4 regions of the Actinomadura sp. 9N215 genome follow, and region 2 is predicted to be linked to each of the others. Evidence: riboswitches for the same ligand, from Rfam matches in the RefSeq annotation. Region 2 holds a riboswitch; each other region holds the start of a gene.
The links. Region 2 has a riboswitch for cobalamin ahead of ACH34T_RS19305 (ribonucleoside-diphosphate reductase subunit alpha). Riboswitches for the same ligand answer to the same signal wherever they lie in the genome.

Region 1 (3,913 bases), on a different contig from region 2:
CGCTCCCGCGCCGCCGAGATGCGCCCGGCGAGCGCGGACTCCTCGGCGGCCCAGCGCGCCGCGAACCCCGCCGGGTCGGCGTCGAACGCCAGCCGCCGCCGGACGACCTCGGCGCGCTCCCTCGGCTCCCGCGACGCCCGCACCTCGACCGTCAGCCCGAACCGGTCGAGCAGCTGCGGGCGCAGCTCGCCCTCCTCGGGGTTCATCGTCCCGACCAGCAGGAACCGCGCCGCGTGCCGGACCGACACCGACTCCCGCTCGACGTAGCAGGTGCCGAGCGCGGCCGCGTCCAGGAGCAGGTCGACGAGGTGGTCGTGCAGCAGGTTCACCTCGTCCACGTACAGGACGCCGCGGTGCGCCGCCGCGAGCAGCCCCGGCTCGAACGCCTTGACGCCCTCGGTCAGCGCCCGTTCCACATCCAGCGACCCGGCGACCCGGTCCTCCGACGCGCCGACCGGCAGCTCCACCAGCGCGGACGGCCGCCGCAGCGCCGGCGCGCCGGGGCCGTGCGGGCCGTCCGGGCAGGACGGGTCGGGCGCGGCCGGATCGCAGGCGAACCGGCAGCCCGCCACCGTGTCCACGGCGGGGAGCTGCGCGGCGAGCGCGCGGACGACCGTCGACTTGGCGGTGCCCTTCTCCCCGCGCACCAGTACGCCGCCGACCCGCGGGGAGACGGCGTTGAGCAGCAGGGCCAGCTTCAGGTCGTCGAGGCCGACGACGGCGGTGAACGGATAGGCGTCGTTCAGGCGGCCGTCGTCCATCAGGACGAGGGGGCCGGGCCGCGGCGCGGAGACCGCAAGCGGCCACCGGCCGATCCGGGAATCGGAGCACGAGCAGGAGCCGGCGGCGAACTCACGGGTACCTCCATAAGGGATCTTGCGCGTCCCGGACGATGAGGTCGCGGTGGTCCGAGTGACCTGGCTCCCGGGCTCACCGACCCGGATACAGTGGCGCGTCCGCACCGGCCTCTCACCGGATTTCCCTCGGACAACCGCGGAACAGGGGGACGGTACGGTCTCGCTCCCGCGGCTGTCAAGATCACACGTGCCCAGGTCAAGGGCCGCGACAGGTAACACTTTCATCCCCATTGTCATGAATTATTGCGACTTCCTTGCAACTACGACGTGTGTCACCATGTGCGGTGTAGGCGATGGCGGACGAGGAAGCCGGTGCGATTCCGGCGCGGTCCCGCCACTGTGATCGGCGAGCGGATCCCGACGACGCCACTGCCCGTGCGAGCGGGCGGGAAGGCCGGGACGAGCATCGACCCGAGAGCCAGGAGACTCACGCGGTCGCCTCCTCGACTGGACTGGGGCGGATCTCCCCAGAGAGGAGAGGGCTTCATGCCCAGGGGCTCAACACGCCCGGCGTCACGGGATTCGACACGCCCGGCGCCGCGCCGTCCGACTGCACGCCGTCCGACCGCACGCCGGGCCGCCGCGACGACCGCCGCTTTCCGTACCCGTATCCGGGCGCGGGCGTCGGTGCTGCTCGTCGCGGTGCTGCTGATCGCCGGATGCGGCGGGGACACGGGGCGCGCCGGAGACGGTCGCGCGGGCGCGGCTCCGCCCGGCTTCCCGGTGACCGTGACCAACTGCGGGGTGACGACCGTCTACCAGCGGCCGCCGCGGCGCGCGGTGTCGCTGAACCAGCACGCGACCGAGGTGATGCTCGCCCTCGGCCTGGAGAGGTCGATGGCCGGGACGGGCTACCTCGACGACCGGATCCTGCCGGAGTTCCAGGCCGCCTACGACCGGGTGAAGGTGCTGTCCAAGGAGTACCCCTCCTACGAGACGCTGCTCGCGGCCGAGCCCGACTTCGTCTACGGCGGATGGGCCAGCACGTTCGAGGAGAAGGAGGGCCGCGGCCGGGCCACCTTGAAGAAGGCCGGGATCGACACCCACCTCAACGTCGAGGAGTGCCCCAAGGGCCCGGTGACCATGGCCACGGTCGACGAGGAGATCCGGACCATCGCCAAGATCTTCGGCGTGCCGGACCGGGCCGAGCGGCGCATCGCCGCGCTGCGCGCCGTCCTGGACCGGGTCAAGGCGCGGCTCGCCGCCCCCGCTCCCGCCGCGACGCCGGTCAAGGTCGCCGTCTACGACAGCGGCGACAAGACCGTGCTCACCGCGGGCGGCGCGGGCATCGGCGACGAGATCATCCGGCTGGCGGGCGGGACCAACCTGTTCTCCGACGTGCGCAAGGCCTACGGGGACGTCTCGTTCGAGCAGCTGGCCGCGCGGGCGCCCGAGGTCATCGTCATCTACGACTACGGCGACCGGTCCGCCGAGGACAAGAAGAGATTCCTGCTGTCCAACCCCGCGTTGAAGGACGTTCCCGCCGTCAGGAACGAACGGTTCGCGGTCCTGCCGCTGTCGTCCACGGTGACCGGCGTCCGGGCGGCCGGAGCGGTCGAGTCGCTCGCCCGCCAGCTGCACCCGGCGCGGTTCCCGGGGGGTGCGGTGGGACGTCCGTCAACAACGACGACGGCGAGTCCCACATGACCGGCGTTGCCGAGCCTCGCGTCTCCGGCGGACGGACGGCGGTCGCCGCCGCCCCCCGGCGCCGCGTCCGCCTTCCCTATCCGCTGGTCCTGGCGCTGTTCGGCGCGCTGGTGCTGGTGGCGGGCACGGCGGGGATCGCCGCGGGCTCGGTGCGGATCCCGCCGGGCCAGGTGTGGGGCATCCTGCTCCACCAGGTGCATCCCGCGCTGGCCGACCCGGTCTGGTCGCCGGTCCGCGAGACGATCGTGATGGACGTCCGGCTGCCCCGGGTGCTGCTCTGCGCGGTGGTCGGGGCGGGCCTGTCGGTCTGCGGGATGGTCCTGCAGGCCGTGGTCCGCAACCCGCTGGCCGACCCGATGCTGCTGGGCGTGTCCTCGGGCGCGATGGTCGGCGCGGTGCTCGTGGTGGTGTTCCCGGTCGCGTGGTTCGGAATCTTCTCGATGCCGCTGGCCGCCTTCGCGGGCGCGCTGCTGGCCCTGGTGCTGGTGTACTTCCTGGCGCGCTCCGGCGGCCGGATGACCACGGTGCGGCTGATCCTCGCGGGCGTGGCCACCGCCGAGGTGCTCACGGCGGTCGCGAGCTACCTGGTCATCACGTCCGACGACCCCCGCGCCGCCGAGTCGGCGCTGCGCTGGATGCTCGGCGGCCTGGCCGGCACCACCTGGACGCTGCTGTGGATCCCCGCCGCCGTGGTGCTCGCGGGCACGGCGGTCCTGCTCGGCCTGTCCCGTCCCCTCAACCTGCTGCTGGCCGGGGAGGAGGCCGCCACGGCCCTCGGACTGGACGTGCACCGCTTCCGCGGGGCGCTGTTCACGCTGGTCGCCCTGATGACCGGCGCGATCGTCGCGGTCAGCGGCTCGATCGGGTTCGTCGGGCTGATCATGCCGCACGCGGTGCGGCTGCTCGTCGGCGCCGACCACCGCCGCGCCCTGCCCGCCGCGGCGCTGCTGGGCGCCGGGTTCCTGGTCGTCGCCGATCTGGCGGCGCGGACCCTGATCAGTCCCGAGGAGATCCCCGTCGGGATCCTCACCGCGCTGGTCGGCGGCCCCTTCTTCCTTTTCCTGATGAGGCGGAAGGCGGTCCGATGACCGCAGCGAAGCGAGGATCTTCGGGCCGCCTCTTCCGGGGGGCTGGGGGTCGCCCCCCGGAGAGGCAGGGCCCGGTGACCACGGACGCGGTGACCGCGTCCCGGGCCGGATCCGGGCCCCGGCCCGGGACGCTGCGGGCCGAGGACGTGTCGGTCGTCGTCGACGGCCGGCCCCTGGTGGACGCCGTCTCGCTGACGGCGGCGCCCGCGGAGATCGTCGGGCTCGTCGGCCCCAACGGCGCCGGGAAGTCCACCCTGCTGCGCACCTTCTACCGCGCCCGGCGCCCCACCTCGGGACGGATCCTGCTGGACGGCGAGGACG
Region 2 (3,913 bases):
ATGGCGAAATTCCGTTCGAGTGTATGAGGAATTCCGGATGCGCCGAAATTAGGCGTCCGGTGACGTACGGCGCTCGCTCAGCAGTGCGGGAGCGGGTGCGCGAGCGCCCTCGAACGTGACGGGGGACCCCGCCGGACGACCTGGTGCCGCAGCGTCCGGCCGACGGCCATGACGGCGGCCGTCGCCGGTGCCGCGGGGGTGCGCGGCGGAGCCGCGGCGGGTTCGACGGCGAGGAGCGCGAGCAGCAGCCGGATCGGCCGGTCCGCCGCGCCGGCGATCCGCCGGGCCAGCGACCACGCGGCCCGCTCCCCGCGCCGCAGCCACCAGGCCGCGATGAGCGCGGCGACGGTGTGCGCCAGCGTCATCGTCGTGCCGCCCGTGGCGTGCGCGACGGGCATCAGGATGTCCGAGCCCGCCATCGCGGTGGTCTGGTGCATTCCCGCCTGGTGCGCGGTGGCCAGCTCGTGCGAGGCCGCCGCGGGCTGCAGGATCGGCTCGGTGGCGCCGGTGAACAGCGCGTGCAGCGCGAACTGGCCGCCGAGGAGGCCGCCGAGGATCGTCGCCAGCGAGCGTTCGTGTCCCGCGAGCATGAGCGTCACGCCCAGCACGGCGCAGAACCCCGTCAGGACCGCCCACAGGGGGACGACCGTCCCCGAGGCGAGGACGTGCCCGGCGGTCGCCAGCGTGACGCACACGGTGGCGAACACCACCGCGCGCGCGGTTCGGAAGCCCGGTTGCGGGGGACGCGGGGACATGGCGCCACCATCGTCCCACCACCCGCGCCGTCCGGATAGTCGCCCCCGGAATCTTGCCGACACGCCCAACATCTTGGGGTGATGCAAAGATCGTCAACTACATGTAGGGTTCAATCCCGTGCTGGTTCGCCCCCGCCGCTGGTCGGCGGGGGCGTCGTAAGAGGGAACCCGGTGTGAATCCGGGACTGCCCCGCAGCGGTGAGCGGGAACGACCGCCGTCATCACGCACTGGGCCGGAATCCACCGGCCCGGGAAGCGACGGCCAGTAGGACGCTTCTTCCAGGAAGCGGAGCCCGCGAGTCCGAAGACCTGCCCGCATGAGGAGATCAGGCGACGCGCAGCGGAGCTCTCGCGGAGCGAGCATCGCCTGACCGACTTCTTCGGGGGTCTGGGGGTCGTCCCCCAGGCCCACACGTCCAGGCCTCGCGGGTGGGTCGGGGGCGGAGCGCCGCGTGCCCGTGGTCGGGCCGCCGGCGTCCCGTTCGCATGCCGTCCGCGGGGCGGCTGCGAGGGGAGAGAGCACGTGACACAGGACCTGGCCGTACGGGCGGAACCGTCCGAAACGGCGTCCGCGGAGATCGCTGGGGTCGTTGCGGAGGTTGAGGCGGCTTGTTGCGGGGTGCCGGACGTTGAGGCGGGACGGGTGCTGGCCGCCGTCCGCACGGGTTCCGGTGGCGGCGTGGGCGGGCTGACAGCGGCGGCGCTGCGCGACCTGGCGATCGGCGAGGCGAGCGCGCTGGTGCCCGCCGAACCCGGATATTCCAAGGTCGCGGCGCGGCTGCTCGGTGTGCGGATCCGGGAGGAGGCGGCGTCGGCGGGGGTCCGGACGTTCGCCGACTCGGTCGCCGCCGCGCATCGGGAGGGCCTTCTGGCGGACGCTCCGGCCGCATTCGTCGCCGAGCACGCGTCCGCGCTCAACGCTCTCGTCGACGAGTCTGCGGACGACCGTTTCGAGTACTTCGGGCTCCGGACGCTCTATGACCGCTATCTGCTCAGGCATCCGCGGTCACGGCTCGTCCTCGAACGTCCGCAGCATTTCCTCCTGCGCGTCGCGTGCGGGCTGTCCGACGGCGTGGACGAGGCCGCCGAGCTGTACGGGCTGCTCAGCACGCTGTCGTATCTGCCCAGCTCACCGACGTTGTTCAATTCCGCGGCCCGCCGCCCGCAGCTCTCGTCCTGCTTCCTGCTCGACTCGCCGCGCGACGAACTGGAGTCGATCTACGAGCGGTACGGGCAGGTGGCGCGGCTCAGCAAGTACGCGGGCGGCATCGGGATCTCGTGGACGAAGGTGCGGTCGCGGGGCTCGCTGATCCGCGGCACCAACGGGCACTCCAACGGGATCGTGCCTTGGCTGCGCACGCTCGACTCGTCCGTCGCGGCCGTCAACCAGGGCGGACGCCGGAAGGGCGCGGCCTGCGTGTACCTGGAGCCGTGGCACGCGGACGTCGAAGAGTTCCTGGAGCTGCGCGACAACACGGGCGAGGACGCGCGCCGCACCCACAACCTGAACCTGGCCAACTGGATCCCGGACGAGTTCATGCGCCGCGTCGAACAGGACAAGACGTGGTCGCTGTTCGACCCGAAGGAGGTCCCCGAACTGGCCGACCTGTGGGGCGACGCGTTCGACGAGGCGTACCGGGCGGCGGAGCGGGCGGGACGGTTCGTCCGGCAGGTCCCGGCCCGCAAGCTGTACGGGCGGATGATGCGGACGCTCGCCGAGACGGGCAACGGCTGGATGACGTTCAAGGACGCCGCCAACCGCGCCTGCAACCAGACCGCTGACCCAGGTCAGACCGTCCACCTGTCGAACCTGTGCACGGAGATTCTGGAGGTGACGAGCGACGGCGAAGCGGCCGTGTGCAACCTCGGATCGGTGAACCTCGCCGCGCACGTCGAGCCGTCCGGGATGGACTGGGAGCGGCTGCGCGCCACCGTCCGCACGGCCGTCCGTTTCCTTGACCGGACGATCGACCGCGGTTTCTACCCGACGCCCGAGGCGGAGGCGGCGAACAGCAAATGGCGGCCGGTCGGCCTGGGCGTGATGGGCCTCGCGGACGTCTTCTTCACGCTCCGCCTGCCGTTCGACTCCGCCGAGGCGCGGGCACTGTCGACGCGCATCTCGGAGGAGATCGCGCTGGCGGCCTACGAGGCGTCAGCCGATCTGGCCGCCGTCCACGGCCCGCTGCCCGCCTACGACCGGACGCGCACCGCCCGCGGCCAGCTCCACCTCGACCATTTCCCGGACGCCGCGCCGACCCGCCGCGTCGAATGGGAGCGGGTCCGGGCGCGCGTCGCCGAGGTCGGGCTCCGCAACTCGCTGCTGATCGCGATCGCGCCGACCGCGACGATCGCGTCCATCGCGGGGTGCTACGAGTGCATCGAGCCGCAGGTGTCCAACCTGTTCAAGCGGGAGACGCTGTCCGGCGAGTTCCTGCAGATCAACGGCTACCTGGTGGACGACCTGAAGGCGCTCGGGCGGTGGACTCCGGCCGTCCGGGAGGCGATCAAGAAGGCGAACGGGTCCGTCCAGGGCCTCGCCGACCTGCCGGACGAGCTGCTGGCCCTCTACCGGACGGCCTGGGAACTGCCGCAGAAGGCGCTGATCGACCTCGCCGCCGCCCGGACCCCGTACATCGACCAGTCCCACTCGCTGAACCTGTTCATGGAGACGCCGACCATCGGCAAGCTCTCCTCGATGTACGCCTACGCGTGGCGAAGCGGCCTCAAGACCACGTACTACCTGCGCTCCCGCCCAGCCACCCGAATCACCCAAACCACGATCACCGACACAACGCCCGCACAGGCCCCGGTCGCGGGGACGACGGTTGCGGAGGCCACGGTCGCGGCGGCTGTGTGTTCGCTGGAGAATCCTGAGACCTGCGAGGCGTGCCAGTGAGCGCGGCGGTGGAAGGGGCGCGGGCCCTGCTGCTCGACCCGGGCATGGACCTGACGCTGCGGCCCATGCGCTATCCCGACTTCTACGAGCGCTACCGCGCCGCGATCCGCAACACCTGGACGGTCGAGGAGGTCGATCTCGCGTCCGATCTCGTGGACCTCGCGCGCCTGACGCCCGCCGAAGTGCACCTGGTCAACCGGCTCGTCGCGTTCTTCGCCACCGGCGACTCGATCGTGGCGAACAACCTGGTGCTCAACCTGTA
Region 3 (3,913 bases), on a different contig from region 2:
GCCGCGCTGACCGAGGTGACGCCCGGCACCACCTCGGCCGGGTAGCGGGGCGCGAGACGTTTGTGCAGGTGCATGTAGGAGCCGTAGAACAGCGGGTCGCCCTCGCTCAGGACGACCACCGTCCGGCCCGCGTCGAGGTGCGCGGCGAGCCGGGCCGTGCAGGCGGTGTAGAACTCCTCCAGCGCGCCGTGGTAGCCGCCGGGATGGTCGGTCGTCTCCGTGGTCACCGGGTAGACGAGCTGTTCCTCGATCTGGCCGCCGCGCAGGTAGGGCTCGGCGACGCCGCGCGCGATGCTGCGGCCGTGCCGGGCGCAGTGGTAGGCGACCACGTCCGCCGCGCCGATCAGCCGGGCCGCCTTCACGGTGACCAGCTCGGGGTCGCCGGGTCCGACGCCCACGCCGTAGAGCCGCCCCGCCATCACTCCGCCCTGCCTCTCTGGGGGGCGACCCCCAGACCCCCGAGTTGGCTCGCGCCATGATCCTCGCTCCGCTGCGGTCATAGCGTCTCGCTGGCGATGGCGTTGACGGCCGCCGCCGTCATCGCGCTTCCGCCGCGCCGCCCGCGCACCACCAGGTGCGGCAGGTCGCTCGCGGCGAGGGCGTCCTTGGACTCGGCCGCGCCGATGAACCCGACCGGCACGCCGAGGACCGCCGCCGGACGGCCCGCACCGTCCCCGACCAGCTCCAGCAGCCGGAACAGCGCGGTCGGCGCGTTGCCGATCGCGACGACCGCGCCGTCCAGCCGGTCCAGCCACAGGTCGAGGGCCGCCGCGCTGCGGGTGGTGCCGAGCCGCGCCGCGAGCGCCGGGACGCGCGGGTCGCCGAGCGTGCACACGATCTCGTTGCCCGCGGGCAGCCGCGCCCGGGTGATGCCTGACGCGACCATCCGCGCGTCGCACAGCACCGGCGCGCCGTCCAGCAGCGCGGCCCGCGCCTTCGCGACGACCCCCGGCGACCACGCGAGGTCGTCGACGAGGTCGGTCATCCCGCAGGCGTGGATCATGCGGACGGCGACGCGCGCCACGTCGTCCGGCAGGCCGGACAGGTCGGCCTCCGCGCGGATGGTCGCGAACGACCGCCGGTAGATCTCGGCGCCGTCGCGGATGTAGCCGGTCACCGCTCCGCTCCGCTCGCCGTCTTCAGGACGACCGTGCCGCGGGGCATCCCGCAGCGGCGGTCGCAGCCCGTCCAGTGGACGCGGGTCTCCGGTGCGCGGTCCAGGGCGTCCACCCAGCGGCGGGCCTCGCCCTGGACGTCGCCTTGCGACTTCGCGCAGCCGGGGCTGCCCGTGCACGCGCTGACGCCGACCCACGGCGAGTCCGGATCGGTCGCGAATCCCGCCGCGCCCAGCCGTCCCGCGAGCTGACGTGCGCCCGCCCGGGTCAGGTCCCGGACGACGACGCTGCGCCACGGCGTGATCCGCACGTCCTCGGAGATCTCGGCGAGCGTCTCGGCCTGGGCTCCCGTCAGCCGTCCCAGCGGCGGGACGGCCTCCAGCGCGACCCGTCCGTCCCGCTGGTCGATGATCCCGGCATGCGGAGGCGGGGGCTCGGGGACGCGCGGCCCGTCCGCCGGGCTGCCGCCGAGCCGCTCCGCGACGAGGCGCGCCCCGTCCGGCACCTCCGCCAGCCGCCACGCGTCGCCGCGGACGTCGAGGAACGCCTCCGCCGCCGCGACCAGCACCGTCACGGCGTTCTCGTACGGCAGGTCGAGGCGGGCTCCGGCCAGGAGCAGTCCATGGGGAGTCAGCGTCAGGTCGGCGTTCAGGGACGCGACGTCGCCGGTGCCGTCGTCCAGCGCGAACAGGAACCGGCCCGGGAGCCCGGCCAGCCGTGGACGCGCGCACAGCGCGAGGTCGAGTTCCGCGACCAGCGGATCCGTGCCGAGGACGCCGTGCCTCCCGCGTCCGCCGAGAGGCGAGGCGACGATGTTGCGCGCCCGCTCGTGCGCGGGCGACGGAAGCAGTCCCGCGGCCGCGACCCGTTCCGCGAGCGCCGCCGGGTCGCGCACTCCGCGCAGCTGGAGGTTGCCTCGGGATGTCAGCTCGATGACGTCGAGGCCCAGCTCGCGGGCGGCGGCGCCGAGCGTCCTGAGCTGCGCGGACGTCACCGCACCGCCGGGGACGCGGACGCGCGCCAGCGGGCCGTCCGCGGCGTCGTGAGTTTGCAGCGTCCCGGGGCACGCGTCGGCACGCGACCTCCCCATCGCTTGGACATTCGGCACGATGAGGATGTTAACCCCCGTCCTCCCGTCCCCCGCCCGCCGCCGGTCAAAGGACGAGCTCCGCTCGGCCACTGTTTGCGGGCGGCCCGCGCTGCCGTACGCTTCTGATCGACGACGGCAGTGGAGGAAGCCGGTGGGAATCCGGCGCGGTCCCGCCACTGTCACCGGGGAGCGAACCCCGCACACGGCCACTGTCCGCAGGGACGGGAAGGCCGGGGCGAGCGCCGATCCGGAAGCCAGGACACTCCAGCCGTCGTGACACCCGCGACCGGGGCGAGGACCCCAGGGGAGGATCCGCCGTGTCCGCCGACACGTCCGCGCAGGAGCGCATCGTCCTGCTGCTCTCGACGTCCGACACCGATCTGCTGAGCGCCCGCGCGTCCGGGGCCGCCTACCGCCTCGGCAACCCCGCGCGGCTCGCCGTGGACGACCTGCCCGACCTGGTCGAGGGCGCCGATCTCGTCGTCGTCCGGCTGCTCGGCGGGCGGCGCGCCTGGGAGGACGGCCTGGACGCCCTGCTGGCGGGCCCGCGGCCGGTGGTCGTGCTCGGCGGTGAGCAGGCGCCTGACGCGGAGCTGATGGAGCTCTCCACGGTGAGCGGCGGCGTGTGCGCCGACTCGCACGCCTACCTCGCGCACGGCGGCCCCGCGAACCTGACCGAGCTGCACGCCTTCCTGTGCGACACCGTGCTGCTGACCGGCCGCGGGTTCGCGCCGCCGCAGCCCACCCCCACGTGGGGACGGCTGGAGCGTGAGCCCCGCGCCTCCGAAGGCCCTGTGGTCGGGGTCCTGTACTACCGCGCGCATCACGTGGCCGGGAACACCGGCTTCGTCGAGGCGCTGTGCACCGCCGTGGAGGACGCGGGCGGACGGGCGCTGCCGGTGTTCTGCTCCTCGCTGCGCACGGCGGAACCCGCGCTGCTCGACACGCTCCGCGAAGCGGACGCGCTGGTCGTGACCGTCCTCGCGGCGGGCGGGTCGCGGCCCGCGACGGCCGGGGCGGGCGGCGACGACGAGGCGTGGGACGTCGGCGCCCTCGCCGAACTGGACGTCCCGATCCTGCAGGGCCTCTGCCTCACCATGCCCCGGGCCGACTGGGAGGCGAGCGACGACGGCCTGTCCCCGCTCGACGCCGCGTCGCAGGTCGCCATCCCCGAGTTCGACGGACGGATCATCACCGTCCCGTTCTCGTTCAAGGAGACCGGCGAGGACGGCCTGACCGTCTACGCCGCCGACCCCGAGCGCGCGGCCCGGGTCGCGGGCATCGCCGTCCGGCACGGCCGCCTGCGGCACACGCCGACCGCCGGGCGGCGCCTGGTCGTGATGCTGTCGGCGTACCCGACGAAGCACTCCCGCGTCGGCAACGCCGTCGGGCTGGACACCCCGGCGAGCACCGTCCGGCTCCTGGCCCGGCTCGATGGCGCCGGATACGACCTCGGCGACGGCTTCCCCGGCGTCGCCGAGCAGGACGGGGACGCGCTCGTCCACGCGCTGATCGCGGCGGGCGGGCAGGACGAGGACTGGCTCACCGAGGAGCAGCTCGCGGGCAACCCCGTCCGGATCTCCGCCGCGTCCTACGAGCGCTGGTACCGCACCCTCCCGCAGGATCTGCGGGACGAGATGGAGCGGCACTGGGGCCCGCCGCCCGGGAGGCTGTTCGTCCAGGACGGCGACATCGTCCTCGCCGCGCT
Region 4 (3,913 bases), on a different contig from region 2:
CGGCCGGGGCCGCGCCACGTCGCTGTGCAGGATCGGCGGCCGGACGTACCGCGACCCGTACGACTGCACCCATCCGTGCTGGGTCGCGGCGTACCCGTCGAGCTGTTCGGCGAAGTACTGCACCATGTCGTTGCGTTCGGGTTCGCCGTGGACGAGGACGTCCAGCCCGAGGTCTTCCTGGAGCGCGATGACGCGGGCGATCTCGTTCCTCATCGCTTGCTTGTAGGCGTCGGCGGTGACGCGTCCGGCGCGGTGGTCGGCGCGGGCCCGGCGGATCTCGGGGGTCTGCGGGAACGAGCCGATCGTCGTCGTCGCCAGCGCGGGCAGGCCGAGCTCGTCGCGCTGCGCGGCGAACCTGGCGGCGCGGTGGCCACGCCCCGCGCTGTCACCGAGAGAGTCCAGCCGGGCACGGACGCCGTGGTCGACACCGGCGGGCGGTGCCGGGGCCTCGGCCGGAGCGGGCACGTCCTCGGTCAGCGCCCGACCGACCGCGACGACCTCCGCGACCTTCTGCCGGGCGAACGCGAGCCGCCCCCGGAGGTCCGGATCCATCGATGCCTCGGCGTCCAGATCGATGGGGACGTGCAACAAGGAGCAGGACGTGCTCACCACGACCTGGTCGACGAGCCCGAGCAGTGACGCGCAGGTGGTCTTGGCGTGGCGCTGGTCGGCGCGCCATACGTTCCGTCCGTCGACCACTCCCGCCACGAGCGTCTTGCGCGGCAGCCCACCCATCGACGCGAGGACGTCGAGGTTGTCGGGCCCCGCCACGAAGTCGAGGCCGATCGCCTCAACGCGGCTCCCGGCCAGGGCGCGGAGCGCGTCCGCGCCGATCGTGCCGAAGTACGTGGCGACCATCAGCCGCGGCCTGCTCGTCAGGCGGCCAAGCCGCGCGTACGCGCGGGCGAGCGCGGCGATCTCGTCCTCGTTGCGGTCGGCGACGAGGGCGGGCTCGTCGAGCTGCACCCACGCGGCCCCCGACCCGGCCAGCCGCTCCAGGACCTCGGCGTACACGTCGATGAGGCCGTCGAGGAGGTCGAGCGGCCGGAACCCGTCTGGCGCGTCCGGGGCGGGCTTGGCTAGCAGGAAGTAGGTGAGCGGGCCGACCAGCACCGGGCGCGTCTCGATCCCGAGCGCTTTTGCCTCCCGGTATTCGACCAGCGGCTTGGCCGCGGAGCCGTCCGCCAGCCGGAACCGCGTGTCCGGACCCAGCTCGGGGACGATGTAGTGGTAGTTCGTGTCGAACCACTTCGTCATCTCCAGCGGCGGGACGTCCTGCACGCCGCGCGCCATCGCGAAGTACCGGTCGAGCCCCGTGAGGTGGCGGTACCGGTCGGGGACGGCGTCGACCAGCACGCTCGTGTCGAGCACCTGGTCGTAGAAGGAGAACGTGTTGGACGGGATCGCGTCCAGACCTGCGTCGCGCAGGCTCGTCCAGACGTTCGCGCGCAGCTCGGCGCCCGTCCTGGCGAGCGCGCCGGCGTCGGCGCGTCCGGCCCAGTAGTCCTCGGTGGCGACCTTCAGTTCCCGGTTGGCCCCGATTCGGGGATATCCGAGGATCGTCGTGTTCATGGCGGCTTCCCTCGCTGTGCCACAGGCGGCCGCGCGGGGAGGGGCACGCGACGGATCGCGCGGAGAAGCGCACGAAGGGACGCGCGCCGCCCGGCCTTCCCGCGAGGCCGCGCACCACCGCGCGCCGGGCGGCGCGCGGGCGGAGGCAGGTCTTCGGACTCGTGGGCATCGCTTCCCGGAAGAAGCGTCCTACTAACCGTCGCTTCCCAGGCCGTCAGGCCCAGTGCTTTTGACGGCGGTCGTTCCCACTCACCGCTGCGGGGCAGTCCCGGATTCGCACCGGGTTCCCTCTTACGACACTCGAAGCCGAGTGAACCGTCCGCGACCCGGAGTCTACCGGCGGGCCGGTCGGCTGCCGCACGTGTCGGGTGCTGCACGTGTCGGGGCCGCACCTTGGTCGCGACCTTTGTCGGCGGCCGGTCACGCTCGGATGGCGTCGATGAATTCGTCGAGTGCGCCGCGGCGGCGGGCCGAGGAAATGTGGTCGATGTAGTCCCGGGAGGCGATGATCTTTCCGTCCCGGACGCGGAGCACGAAGATGCAGGGGACCCGGAACGGTTCACCGCTTTCGGTCGTCCCCCGGTATTCGAATTCGGCGACGATCACTTCCGGGTCGGCGGTCTCGTGCACGGTGATGTTGGCGGGCTCCTGGCGGATGGGCGGGAGGCTCTTTCCGGCCGAGAAGTGTTTGCGCAGGTCGTCGCGGGTGCGCATCGGCTCGCTCTCGGACGGTGAGAAGGGATGCTCGACGCGGGTCTGGTCCGCGTACAGCTCGGGCAGCTCGTCCCAACGCCCTTCGGAGACCCCCCACACGAGTTTCAGGAACACTTCGCGGGGAGTGAGCGCCATGATGCCTCCTGCTGACACGGTAGGCTTCCGAAACGGACCGAAGTGGAGACTCCGAATATACGAAGTGGAGACTTCGGATGTCAATGGAACCCATGCGCGCCGACGCCCGCGACAACCGGGCCCGGATCCTGGAGGTGGCGGAGGAGGTCTTCGGCAGGGGCGGTTCAGCGGCCTCCACGGAAGAGGTCGCGCGGCTCGCCGGGGTCGGCATCGCGACCGTCTTCCGCCATTTCCCGACCAAGCGGGCCCTGCTGGAGGCCGTCCTGGTCAAACATTTCGACGGCCTGTGCGGGCGAGCGCAAAGCCTTGCCGAATCAGCCGATGCGGGTCAGGCGTTCTTCGATTTCTTCTCCCGGCTCGTGGACGACGCAGCGGGCAAACTCGCCATCGTCGAGGCGTTCACCGACGCCGGTGGCGACGCCGCGGGCAGGGCGGCGCAGGGGCCGCGTGACCTGCGCAAGGCGGTCGGCGTCCTGCTCGGACGCGCGCAGGACGCCGGGGCGGTCCGCGCGGACGTCGGCCTCGACGAGGTCTACGCGCTCCTCGTCGGCGTCTCACGGGCGTCCGCGCACCTTCGCCTCGACGAGCCGGTCCGCGCCCGCGCGCTCGGAATCATCTTCGACGGCCTCGCCCCCGGCGGCGACGAACGCACATCGCGCCTTCCTTAGGCAGGGGTGAGGGTGCTGTTCTCCAGGACGTAGACCGTGTCGGCGCGGCGGGCGAGGGTGTGGTCGTGGGTGACCAGGATGAGGGCGCGGTCGTCGGCGCGGGCCTGGTCGAAGAGGAGGTCCATGACCTGGCCCGCCGTGACCGGGTCGAGGGAGCCGGTGGGCTCGTCGGCGAGGATCAGGCGGGGGTCGCGGATGATGGCGCGGGCTATCGCGACGCGCTGCTGTTCGCCGCCCGAGAGGCTGGCCTGGGTGGCGTGCAGGCGTTCGCCCAGGCCGACGCGGCGGAGCGTCTCGTCGGCCAGTTCGTAGCGGCGGCGCAGGCGCCGGCCGCCCGCGTAAAGGAGCGGGGCCGCCACCTGCTGGCGGGCGGTGCGCCGTTGCAGGAGGTTGAGCTGCTGGAACACGAAGCCGATCGTCTCGCCGCGGAGCTGGGCGCGTTCGCGTTCGCGCAGGGTGGTGGTCTCCCGGCCGTACATCCGGACGGTCCCGGCGTCCGGGCTCTCCAGCAGGCCGAGGATGTTGAGGAGCGTGGACTTGCCCGCGCCGGAGAGCCCGACGATCGCGGCCGTCGCGCCGGGACGGACGGTCAGCGACACGTCCTCCAGGACGGTCAGCGGTTCCTTGCGGCGGCGCAGCCTGAACCGCTTGGTGATGCCGCTGACCTCCAGGACGGGCTCCTGCGCCTCCGCCACGCGGACGTCGCCGGACTCCGGAGTGACCGCGCTCACGAGCCGCCCACCGGGGCCTCGGGGCCGCCGCCGCCCTCCTGGGGCGGGGCGGGCACGTCGAACGCGGCGTTGTCCGGGGCCCGGTCGAGGATC

Region 1: another riboswitch for cobalamin. It lies ahead of ACH34T_RS43545 (ABC transporter substrate-binding protein); the one in region 2 lies ahead of ACH34T_RS19305 (ribonucleoside-diphosphate reductase subunit alpha).
Region 3: another riboswitch for cobalamin. It lies ahead of cobN (cobaltochelatase subunit CobN); the one in region 2 lies ahead of ACH34T_RS19305 (ribonucleoside-diphosphate reductase subunit alpha).
Region 4: another riboswitch for cobalamin. It lies ahead of metE (5-methyltetrahydropteroyltriglutamate--homocysteine S-methyltransferase); the one in region 2 lies ahead of ACH34T_RS19305 (ribonucleoside-diphosphate reductase subunit alpha).

The regions. Positions count from the first base shown of each region.
Region 1 is NZ_JBIRBA010000052.1:26,296-30,208, reverse strand. It holds partial or broken gene ACH34T_RS43550 (ATP-binding protein) at 1-761, opposite strand, end outside; cobalamin riboswitch at 913-982, opposite strand; cobalamin riboswitch at 1,108-1,307, shown strand; gene ACH34T_RS43545 (ABC transporter substrate-binding protein) at 1,485-2,504, shown strand; gene ACH34T_RS43540 (FecCD family ABC transporter permease) at 2,501-3,592, shown strand; gene ACH34T_RS43535 (ABC transporter ATP-binding protein) at 3,667-3,913, shown strand, end outside.
Region 2 is NZ_JBIRBA010000010.1:264,414-268,326, reverse strand. It holds gene ACH34T_RS19315 (YcnI family protein) at 1-2, opposite strand, end outside; gene ACH34T_RS19310 (hypothetical protein) at 78-755, opposite strand; cobalamin riboswitch at 861-1,087, shown strand; gene ACH34T_RS19305 (ribonucleoside-diphosphate reductase subunit alpha) at 1,375-3,651, shown strand; gene ACH34T_RS19300 (ribonucleotide-diphosphate reductase subunit beta) at 3,648-3,913, shown strand, end outside.
Region 3 is NZ_JBIRBA010000011.1:4,523-8,435, reverse strand. It holds gene ACH34T_RS19425 (precorrin-2 C(20)-methyltransferase) at 1-419, opposite strand, end outside; gene ACH34T_RS19420 (precorrin-8X methylmutase) at 497-1,117, opposite strand; gene ACH34T_RS19415 (precorrin-3B synthase) at 1,114-2,223, opposite strand; cobalamin riboswitch at 2,347-2,470, shown strand; gene cobN (cobaltochelatase subunit CobN) at 2,523-3,913, shown strand, end outside.
Region 4 is NZ_JBIRBA010000003.1:326,485-330,397, reverse strand. It holds gene metE (5-methyltetrahydropteroyltriglutamate--homocysteine S-methyltransferase) at 1-1,572, opposite strand, end outside; cobalamin riboswitch at 1,699-1,907, opposite strand; gene ACH34T_RS06950 (nuclear transport factor 2 family protein) at 1,993-2,421, opposite strand; gene ACH34T_RS06945 (TetR/AcrR family transcriptional regulator) at 2,499-3,089, shown strand; gene ACH34T_RS06940 (ABC transporter ATP-binding protein) at 3,086-3,820, opposite strand; gene ACH34T_RS06935 (efflux RND transporter periplasmic adaptor subunit) at 3,817-3,913, opposite strand, start outside.